3 regions of the Colwellia sp. SU-HH00943 genome follow, and region 1 is predicted to be linked to each of the others. Evidence: predicted binding sites of a transcription regulator. Region 1 holds the regulator's gene; each other region holds the start of a gene.
The links. Region 1 encodes NrdR, which represses ribonucleotide reductase genes. Its sites were predicted from a motif close to AAACACNANATNTNGTGTTT; they were not measured.
Positions count from the first base shown of each region.

Region 2: nrdG (anaerobic ribonucleoside-triphosphate reductase activating protein) is a predicted target of NrdR. The motif match lies at 1,761-1,780, and genes of this name have one in related genera.
Region 3: nrdA (class 1a ribonucleoside-diphosphate reductase subunit alpha) is a predicted target of NrdR. The motif match lies at 1,698-1,717, and genes of this name have one in related genera.

Region 1 covers NZ_BAAJLW010000005.1:36,722-40,007, forward strand. Annotated here, with positions in the region: gene glyA (serine hydroxymethyltransferase) at 1-1,010, shown strand, start outside; gene nrdR (transcriptional regulator NrdR) at 1,251-1,745, shown strand; gene ribD (bifunctional diaminohydroxyphosphoribosylaminopyrimidine deaminase/5-amino-6-(5-phosphoribosylamino)uracil reductase RibD) at 1,761-2,930, shown strand; gene AC27GZ_RS14095 (riboflavin synthase) at 2,948-3,286, shown strand, end outside.
Region 2 covers NZ_BAAJLW010000001.1:893,091-896,376, reverse strand. Annotated here, with positions in the region: gene nrdD (anaerobic ribonucleoside-triphosphate reductase) at 1-1,147, opposite strand, end outside; gene nrdG (anaerobic ribonucleoside-triphosphate reductase activating protein) at 1,134-1,631, opposite strand; gene AC27GZ_RS03870 (ATP-binding protein) at 1,867-3,174, opposite strand.
Region 3 covers NZ_BAAJLW010000003.1:575,432-578,717, reverse strand. Annotated here, with positions in the region: gene nrdA (class 1a ribonucleoside-diphosphate reductase subunit alpha) at 1-1,563, opposite strand, end outside; gene ubiG (bifunctional 2-polyprenyl-6-hydroxyphenol methylase/3-demethylubiquinol 3-O-methyltransferase UbiG) at 2,036-2,758, opposite strand; gene gyrA (DNA topoisomerase (ATP-hydrolyzing) subunit A) at 3,043-3,286, shown strand, end outside.

The DNA of each region.
Region 1 (3,286 bases):
AAGAATTATTTGGTGCTACTTATGCTAACGTTCAACCTCACGCTGGCTCTCAAGCTAATGCTGCTGTTTTTCAAGCGCTTGTTACACCAGGTGGTAAAGTTTTAGGCATGAGTTTAGCGCATGGTGGTCACTTAACTCATGGTTCACACGTAAACTTTTCAGGTAAGTCATATGAAGCGTTCCAATACGGTCTTCACCCTGAAACTGGCGATATTGATTATGATGAAGTTGAGCGTTTAGCGAACGAACATAAGCCTGAAATGATTATCGGTGGATTCTCTGCATTCTCAGGCGTAGTTGATTGGGCTCGCATGCGTAAAATCGCAGATAGTGTTGGCGCATATTTCTTTGTAGATATGGCTCATGTTGCAGGTTTAGTAGCTGCTGGACTTTATCCAAATCCAGTTCCTCACGCACATGTAGTAACTACTACTACACATAAAACATTAGCTGGCCCTCGTGGTGGTTTAATTGTTTCAGGTTGTGATGATGAAGACGTTTATAAAAAATTAAACAGTGCGGTATTCCCAGGTGGCCAAGGTGGCCCATTAATGCATATTATTGCGGCTAAAGCGGTAGCGTTTAAAGAAGCATTATCACCAGAATTTAAAGAGTATCAGCAAAATGTGTTAGATAACGCTAAAGCTATGGTTGCTGTTTTACAAGAGCGTGGCTATAAAGTTGTTTCAAATGGTACTGATAACCACTTATTACTACTTGATCTGATTGATAAAGATATCACAGGTAAAGATGCTGATGCCGCGTTAGGTAAAGCACATATCACAGTAAACAAAAACTCTGTACCTAATGATCCTCGTTCACCGTTTGTTACTTCAGGTTTACGTTTAGGTACGCCAGCTATTACACGTCGTGGTTTTGGTATTGAAGAAACGAATGCATTAACCGGTTGGATTTGTGATATTTTAGATGATATCAACAATGAAGACGTAATTGCGCGCGTACAAGGTCAAGTAAAAGAATTATGTTCTCGTTTTCCTGTTTATAAATAATTAATAAATGCAGTTAATGCTAATTATTTGAATACGAAAACTAATTTACTATCCGCGGTAAATTTATATTAAAATGGTCGCAATTAGCGGCCATTTTTGGTTTTGTATTGAGCTTTTAGCCTTTCGACTACTTTACGCTCAGCATGCAAGAAGTGTTCAGGGGTAATGGAATACTCATGTTTAACAAAACAGCCATTTTCCCAGAGCTTGTCGAAAGGATTAACAAAATAAAGGTAAAGAATGTATTGTCCATTTTGTAGTGCACTTGACACCAAAGTAATTGATTCCCGTCTGGTTTCTGACGGTCATCAAGTTAGACGACGCAGAGAATGTTTAGCTTGCCACGAACGCTATACAACCTTTGAGTCAGCAGAGCTAGTAATGCCTCGTATTATTAAACGTGATGGTACAAGAGAGCCTTTTAATGAAGATAAAATGCGCTCAGGTTTAATGAGAGCACTTGAAAAACGCCCTGTTAATACTGAGCAAGTTGAGCTTTCTATTAATAAATTAAAATCTCAAATGCGTGCCACAGGCGAAAGAGAAATTACCAGCGAAATGCTGGGTAATTTATTGATGACACAACTAAAAGAGTTAGACAAAGTGGCTTACTTACGCTTTGCTTCAGTGTACTTATCTTTTGAAGATATCAGCGAGTTTGCTGATGAAATAGCTCGCTTAGGCAAGGAAAATTTAAGTCGAGCTAAAAGCGGTAAGAAAAAAGCAAACTCTTAGCCTAAAGGATAGAAAGTGTTTAGCAAGCAAGATCACCAATATATGGCATTAGCCATTAAGCTAGCCAAGCAAGGTCATTATACTACTACGCCTAATCCTAGGGTTGGTTGTGTACTTGTTAATACTGTTTCCGGCGAAGAGAAAATTATAGGCACAGGCTTTCATCAAAAAGCCGGTCAGGGACATGCTGAAGTTAATGCACTGCGCGATGCTAAAAAGAAGTATCCTGATTCAATTCAAGGTGCTACTGCGTATGTAACCCTAGAGCCTTGTAGTCATTTTGGGAAAACACCTCCTTGTGCGCAAGGCTTAATTGATGCGCAAGTAAAGCGCGTAGTCTCAGCCATGGTAGACCCTAACCCTGAAGTGTCAGGGCGAGGTTTAACTATGCTGAAACTAGCAGGCATTCAAGCTGAATCTGGTTTGTTAGAAAATGAAGCCAAGGCGCTTAATACTGGTTTTATCAAATTGATGACTGAAAAACGCCCTTATGTCCGCGTGAAATTAGCCGCGAGCATTGATGGTAAAACAGCCATGAAAAGTGGTGAAAGCAAGTGGGTTACCTCAGCTGATGCCCGCCAAGATGTACAAAGGTTACGTGCGCAAAGCTGCGCTATAATCACAGGAGCCGATTCTGTATTAACCGATAATGCTAAAATGACAGTGCGTTGGTCTGAATTAGGAACGCTTAAAGCAAGTTATGAGCAGCAGAGTCTTCGTCAACCTGTACGTGTTGTCATAGATACACAAAACCGTTTAACACCAGATTTAACGCTTTTTCAAGAAGCTTCCAAGGTTTTGTTAGTCAGAAGCAATTCGGAACTTGAAAATACACAAATGTGGCCTCACTTTGTAGAACAAGTGCAAGTACCAATCGTTAAAAATCATGCAGGGCAAAGTAAAGCTGACTTAGCGGCATTATTAACCTTGTTAGCACAACGAGGCTGCAATGATGTTTTAGTTGAGTCGGGTGCTAATTTAGCTGGCGCATTTATTGAGCAAGACTTGGTTGATGAGCTTATACTTTATCAAGCACCTAAAATAATAGGTGGTGATGGTAAAAGCTTAATTGAAATGCCAACTATCACTAAATTAGCACAGGCAAAACCTTTATCAATTACCGATGTTCAAATGGTGGGTTGTGATATTCGAATCACAGCTACGTTAGCAAAAACATCAACATAAAATTACAGAGAAGTACTATGTTTACCGGAATTATAGAAGCTGTTGGCACAATTAAAGCGATTAATATCAATGGGCAAGGAGCACGTTTAGTGATTGCTACCAATAACCTTGATATGAGCGATGTCAAATTAGGTGATTCAATTGCTACCAATGGCATATGTTTAACAGTGATTGATTTTGACCAACATAGCTATAGTGCGGATGTCTCTAATGAAACTTTAACCCGGACTGGTTTTGCTCATTACAATGTTGGTATGAAAGTTAATTTAGAAAAGGCCATGTTGGCTAGCACGCGTTTTGGCGGTCATATGGTGTCAGGACATGTTGATGGTATTAGTGAAGTATTATCCATTACC
Region 2 (3,286 bases), on a different contig from region 1:
GTTTATCAAGTGAGATAAAACCGGCGTCATAAACTGATAGTGCCCCTTGCGCTTTATAGTCTTCCATCAATTGTCGGTAGGCTACTTGGTATTTTTGTATTTTCTCAATCTCGTCTTGTAAATCACGGCCGTCTTGAACAAGACGATTCATATTTAAGGTTATGACGTTAATAGATCCGGTTGCTACACCTCCTGCGCCTAAGGTATAAGAAAAAGTATTATCAGAAATTTCGTTACGTAAACGGCAACAGGAAGCAAGGGAATCAGCACTGTCTGATAAATAGATGAAGAATGAATTTCCCTCAGCTTTTTGCTTGGCAAGTTTTAATGCAAAGGCTTTATCTTTACATTCTCCATTTTCTGTCAACATGGCAGCCGTGACGACAGGAAAAGTTAATACTGACTTTTCACGCTCTTTATTTAACCAAGTAAGAAAAAAGTGTTGGAGCTGGTCAACAGTTTGCCAGTTAGGTTTGGAAAAGTCTGGAAAAACAAACTCTTCAAACATGGCTGAGAAATAGTGCTGATCAAACAGTGAAATATTCCAAAAGACACTTTGGTAACCACGTGCAGCAGCCGGTTGATTAATCGCATAAACTACATGTTGCAGATGGTTTTCAATTGCTTTGGTGTGTGTGGTTAAATAGTCTTCTCCGTATTCAAGGCGGGCAAAATAGTCAAAATAGGTAATAAATTCAACGGTGGCTACTGCACCCGCAAATTGCGCTGAAATGGCAAAAATTAAATTAACAAACGAGCCACAAAAAGATTCGAGATGTTTAGGCGCTTTAGATTCCCCACCGAGTTTAGTTAAACCGTCCAGTAAAAAAGGATACATACTAATTGATGTGCAATAGGGTTTTAAACTGGTTTCATCGTGCACATAAATTTCATGAGCTTCTATTTGTCGTATGTACTCACTAGCCAGTTCATCACCAAATTCGCTGCGAATTTTATCTTGAACTAAGGCGCGGTTAATTTGCACAAAGCAATCTTTCATTAACTCGGCTTCTAAGGTGGCAATGTTTTTATGACTGACGTTGGCATTAGCATCCATTTTGGAGCCGTCAGCAGCATTTTTTGCTAGAAAATATTGCTGGATGAAATCTTTTTTATTATTAATTTGTTGTTCACTAAGCGGCAACATTGTTAACTCCTTTTGAAGAATAATTTGAATGATTTTTTATGAATAAGTGGTTTAGTTTTTCACCTGTCGCAAGGTTGCGAAAAATTTGATTCGATATTGGACTTTCTAGGCCACCCAATTCAGCTTGCCATGAGCCTGTCTTTAGAAAAGTTAAATGTTGAGAAATATTAATGTCGATATGCTTTTCACCAGAATAGAGGCATGTTTTTAAACCGATATTTTTAGCGATAAGTAACTTGTCGATTAAGGCGCTGGTGTTCCATTCGCCACCAAAAAAAACGACACAACTGATGAGGTGTTGATATTGTTTTAGCCAATGGATAAAAACCGCATTGGTTAAAGGGCTACCATAATTTTCCTGCCATAACTCTGTGCTATGACAGCCTTTACAGCCTATTTTGCAGCCGGTAATACTAAAGCATAAGCTTATTTCACCAGGTACTTCTTGAAAAACAATGCTAGGAGCAAGGCAGTTAAATTTCATGATTTGACCTATATATGGTGTTTTTTATTTTTGTTAAGCACAATATATAGTAGTTTTTGGTTTTGAATAGTTGATCGAGATCAACTTTTAGTGAAGAGGTGCCTATATGTGGTATTTACGTGTGGTAAAAAACACCATATATAGTGTTTTTTTGCTGAGTGAGTAGCAGGGCGGTTTAGGTAGATAAAGGAAATTACCTTTAAAGAGGATTTACTGTTTTGAATCTATTCGATGCTTATGCTTTTTGGCTTTCTGGGCTGGCTTTGAACTGATAAATAAAACAAGCACCGTCGTTATTTTTATCAATAAATATTTTGCCGTTGAGTTTTTGGGTAATTAAGTTATAAACAATCGACATACCAAGCCCAACGCCACCACTTTGTCTAGCGGTAGTAAAAAATGGCTCAAATACATGCTCTTTGGCTTCATCAGATAAGCCAATGCCGTTATCTTTATAATACACTTCTATTAAATCTTTTTTGGCGACAATATTGATTAAAATCTTGTTGTTTTCATTATTAGCAAAGCCATGTCGAACACTGTTGGTGATCAAGTTTGTTAATATTTGCGCATGTACCCCAGGGTAGGTTGCTAAGGTTATATTCTCATCACCTGTAATCTCTAATGAGGCACTTTTGGTTTTTAATATTGAATTTAATGTTGAAGTAATTTTAGCGTAATAACTTTTAATATTAATGGTTTCAACTTCTAGTTGGTGTTGATCGACAGCAGTTTTTTTGAAGTTTTCGATTAACTCTTTAGCGCGTCTTAAATTCTCCCCTTGCATAGTCAGTGAGTCATGCACCGCTTGGCGATAATGATCCATATCCTTCATACTAAGGTTGGCATTAACTATTTTGTCAGTAAGCTGCTTATGCTCGTCAGTAATTATGCTGTGTGTCGTTATGGCTATACCCAGTGGCGTATTGACTTCGTGAGCAATGCCGGCAACTAAGCCGCCTAAAGCCGCCATTTTTTCTGATTCAACAAGTTGTTGCTGTGCTTGTTGTAATTTTTCGACAGTACTCGATAGTTCTAAAGTACGCTTTAGTACTTTTTCTTCTAGACTCGCTTCATAGTCTCGACGTTCTAATTCTGCAGCAATACGACCAGAAAATATTTTGAATAAAGTGATCACATCTTCATCGTTATAAGTTTCGTGTTCGTAAAGCGCGACTATCAACCCCATGACATGCTGCTTGGAGTCATGCAAAGGAGCGCCTAAATAACCATCAATTTTCATATCAATTAATAACTGATCTTTGGGAAATTTGGTGCAAACACCTTTGGGGTAATAACAAACAGAGTTATCAGCAACGTTAGCACAAGGGGTATCTTCGAGGGAATAAGTAAAATTATCGACGAGCTGACCTTTGGCAACTAAAGCGATAGTTTTAGATGTGTATGCTTCTTTATCAAGTAATGCGATAAAGGTGTAATCTGATTTAATGATTGAATGCAGTGCCAAAGTTATAGCATTGAAAAAGTCATCACCATAAGTATTTGATACAGCTTCAATTACTTTTTGAATATCACTTTGCATGGTATATTCCTAGTAATCTATAATTACCACATTGATTAATGTAACTATGGCACAAGTGCTTATTTTTGTGAACTTAGACAAACTATTTTAATGAAATAAACGAATTTTTGAT
Region 3 (3,286 bases), on a different contig from region 1:
AGCATAATTAATAACACCTATACCTAAAGTTCTACGCGCTAAACTAGCATTTTTGGCTGCCGGAATAGGGTAGTCTTGATAGTCTAATAAACTGTCCAGTGCACGCACTGCTAAATCGGCTAAACCTTCTAGCTCATCTAATGAATCTATAGCACCTAAGTTGAATGCAGATAAAGTACACAGGGCAATTTCACCATTTTCATCGTTCACTTCATCCATCGGCTTAGTTGGTAAAGCGATTTCTAAACATAAGTTACTTTGACGAATAGGTGCAACACTAGGGTCGAATGGACTGTGAGTATTACAGTGATCAACGTTTTGTAAGTATATACGGCCTGTACTTGCACGCTCTTGAGCAAACAAAGTAAATAGCTCTATAGCTTTAATACGCTTTTTACGAATAGAGTCATCATTTTCATACTGTACGTAAAGCTGTTCAAATTTTTCTTGATCTTCAAAGAATGCATCATAAAGGCCAGGGACATCACTTGGACTGAATAAGGTAATAGAACCGCCCTTGATTAAGCGCTGATACATTAATTTATTAAATTGTACACCGTAATCTAAATGGCGAACGCGGTTTTCTTCAACACCACGGTTATTTTTAAGTACTAACAAACTTTCAACTTCTAAATGCCAAAGTGGATAGAATAGGGTGGCAGCGCCGCCACGTACACCACCTTGAGAACAGCTTTTAACAGCTGTTTGAAAGTGTTTATAAAATGGAATACAACCTGTGTGAAATGCTTCACCGTTACGAATGCTACTACCTAAAGCACGAATTCTTCCTGCATTAACACCGATACCAGCGCGTTGAGAGACATACTTAACTATGGCACTTGATGCGGCATTAATTGAATCTAAAGAATCATCACATTCGATTAATACACATGATGAGAATTGACGTGTCGGGGTACGTACGCCAGCCATAATAGGTGTAGGTAATGAAATTTTAAATGTTGATATCGCGTTATAAAACCCTTCAACATATTTTAATCGTGTTTCTTTAGGGTATTTAGCAAATAAACAAGCAGCAACCAATATGTAAAGGAATTGCGCACTTTCGTATATATCACCATTAACACGGTTTTGAACTAAATATTTTCCTTCAAGCTGCTTTACTGCCGCATAGCTGAAATCAAGATCACGGCTATGATCTAAAAACAGTGACATATGCTCAAAGTCGCTTTCACTGTAGTCAGCTAATAAGTGTTGATCATATTTACCAGCTTCAACTAATTTAACAACGTGATCATATAACCTTGGTGGCTCAAATTGGCCGTAGGCTTTTTTACGCAAATGGAATATCGCAAGCCTTGCAGCTAAATATTGATAATCAGGGCTTTCTTCAGAAATCAAATCAGCAGCAGACTTGATTATTGTTTCGTGAATATCTTCGGTTTTAATACCATCATAAAATTGGATATGAGATTTCAGTTCTACTTGAGAAACGGATACCTCTTCTAGACCTTCAGCTGCCCAAGCTATTACTTGGTGGATTTTTTCGAGGTTGATAGGTTCTTTTTCGCCATTACGCTTAGTAACAAAAAGATTATTATTCATGAAAGACCTGTGATAAAAATTGTTATTATTTTGTTCTTTAGTCCAAGAAAGTGGTGTGGAAAAACACACAATTAAATAACTAAAGATACCCCTTTGTTTTTATTTTTTCCCTGAATACGCAAAAAAGAACATTCGCGCACAACATCTTGGGTTTTTTTTTTATTCCAACCACAAGATAATGAGGTTTAATCACTTTTGCAAGCGATAAAGTAGGTTGATTTTTAGCCGTTTTTTGAGAGATTGTAATTGGGTTAGTAATGACTAACCTAGTACCACTATTTGATTGAATGATTTATTAAATGCAAATACTTTTTAATAATTTTTTTTAGTTGAAATTATTTTAATTTAATTTTTTGGTTTAATATAGCAAATAAGAATATGAATAAATAATAGTGTTTTAAATCATTAGGTTATTTAAATAGCTTACAGAATAAACAACCTGATTAATTTAAAATCAGTTCCTTTGCAATGATTAGATCTTCTGAAAACACAAAATGTAATTCACATCTAAATTTGCCGTTAATTTATGATTTTCAGTAATAGGGTTATAGTGAATCCCGCTTGCATCTATACATTTTAAATCACTTGCGTGAGCCCAAGTAATAAGCTCTGAAGGTTTAATAAATTTATCATGGTCATGGGTGCCATCAGGGACTAACTTAAAAATCTTTTCAGCAGCTAATATTGCTAGTAAATAGGATTTTATATTTTTATTTAATGTTGAAAAGAAAACTAAACCACCAGGTTTTACTAATTGAGCACAAGCTTTGATGACAGACGCAGGCTCTGGAACATGCTCTAACATCTCCATGCAAGTAACATAATCAAATGATTCGGCTGCTTGTTGTGCTTTCTCTTCAGCTGTTATTTTTTCATAGTTGATGGTTAAACCTGACTCTAAGGCATGCAGTTTAGCCACATTAAGTGGTTCAGTGCCCATATCAATACCTGTAACATCAGCACCTAGCTTAGTTAATGACTCTGTTAGTATGCCACCGCCACAACCGACATCGATTATCTTTTTGCCAAACACTTCCGATTCTTGTTCACTGATATGCTGACAAATAAATTGTAATCTTAATGGATTTAATTGATGTAAAGGTTTGAAGTCACCGGTTAAGTCCCACCATTGGCTTGCAACTTTTTCAAACTTTTCGATTTCTTCATTGTTAACATTAAGTGGGTTTGTAGTCATTGTATTATTTGTGTCTTTAAAAAGAATGTTAGCGATTCTAAACCAAACCCTTTTTTAAACAAAGCGAATAGATCAACTAACGCTTATTTTGTTTGATAAATAGCCACAAATAAGTCTAAAAAAAATACACTTTTAATCGCGTTAATAAAGCTGTTTGGCATCCCCAAAAATTATGCTAGTATGCTGCGTTGATTTACCATTTTTTTATGAAGCCTTGTAAAAAAATAATAATAAAAATCTTGTAATTTTATAGTTACGTTTTAAGTTAAGGGATACGTCTATTTATGTCAGATCTGGCCAAAGAAATAGTACCAGTAAATATTGAAGATGAATTAAAAACTTCATACCTAGATTACGCCATGAGCGTTATTGTTGGACGTGCATTACCTGATGTACGAGATGGTTTAAAGCCAGTACATCGTCGTGTGCTATATGCCATGGATGTGTTAGGAAATGACTGGAATAAAGGTTATAAAAAATCAGCGCGTGTCGTTGGTGATGTAATAGGTAAATATCACCCACATGGTG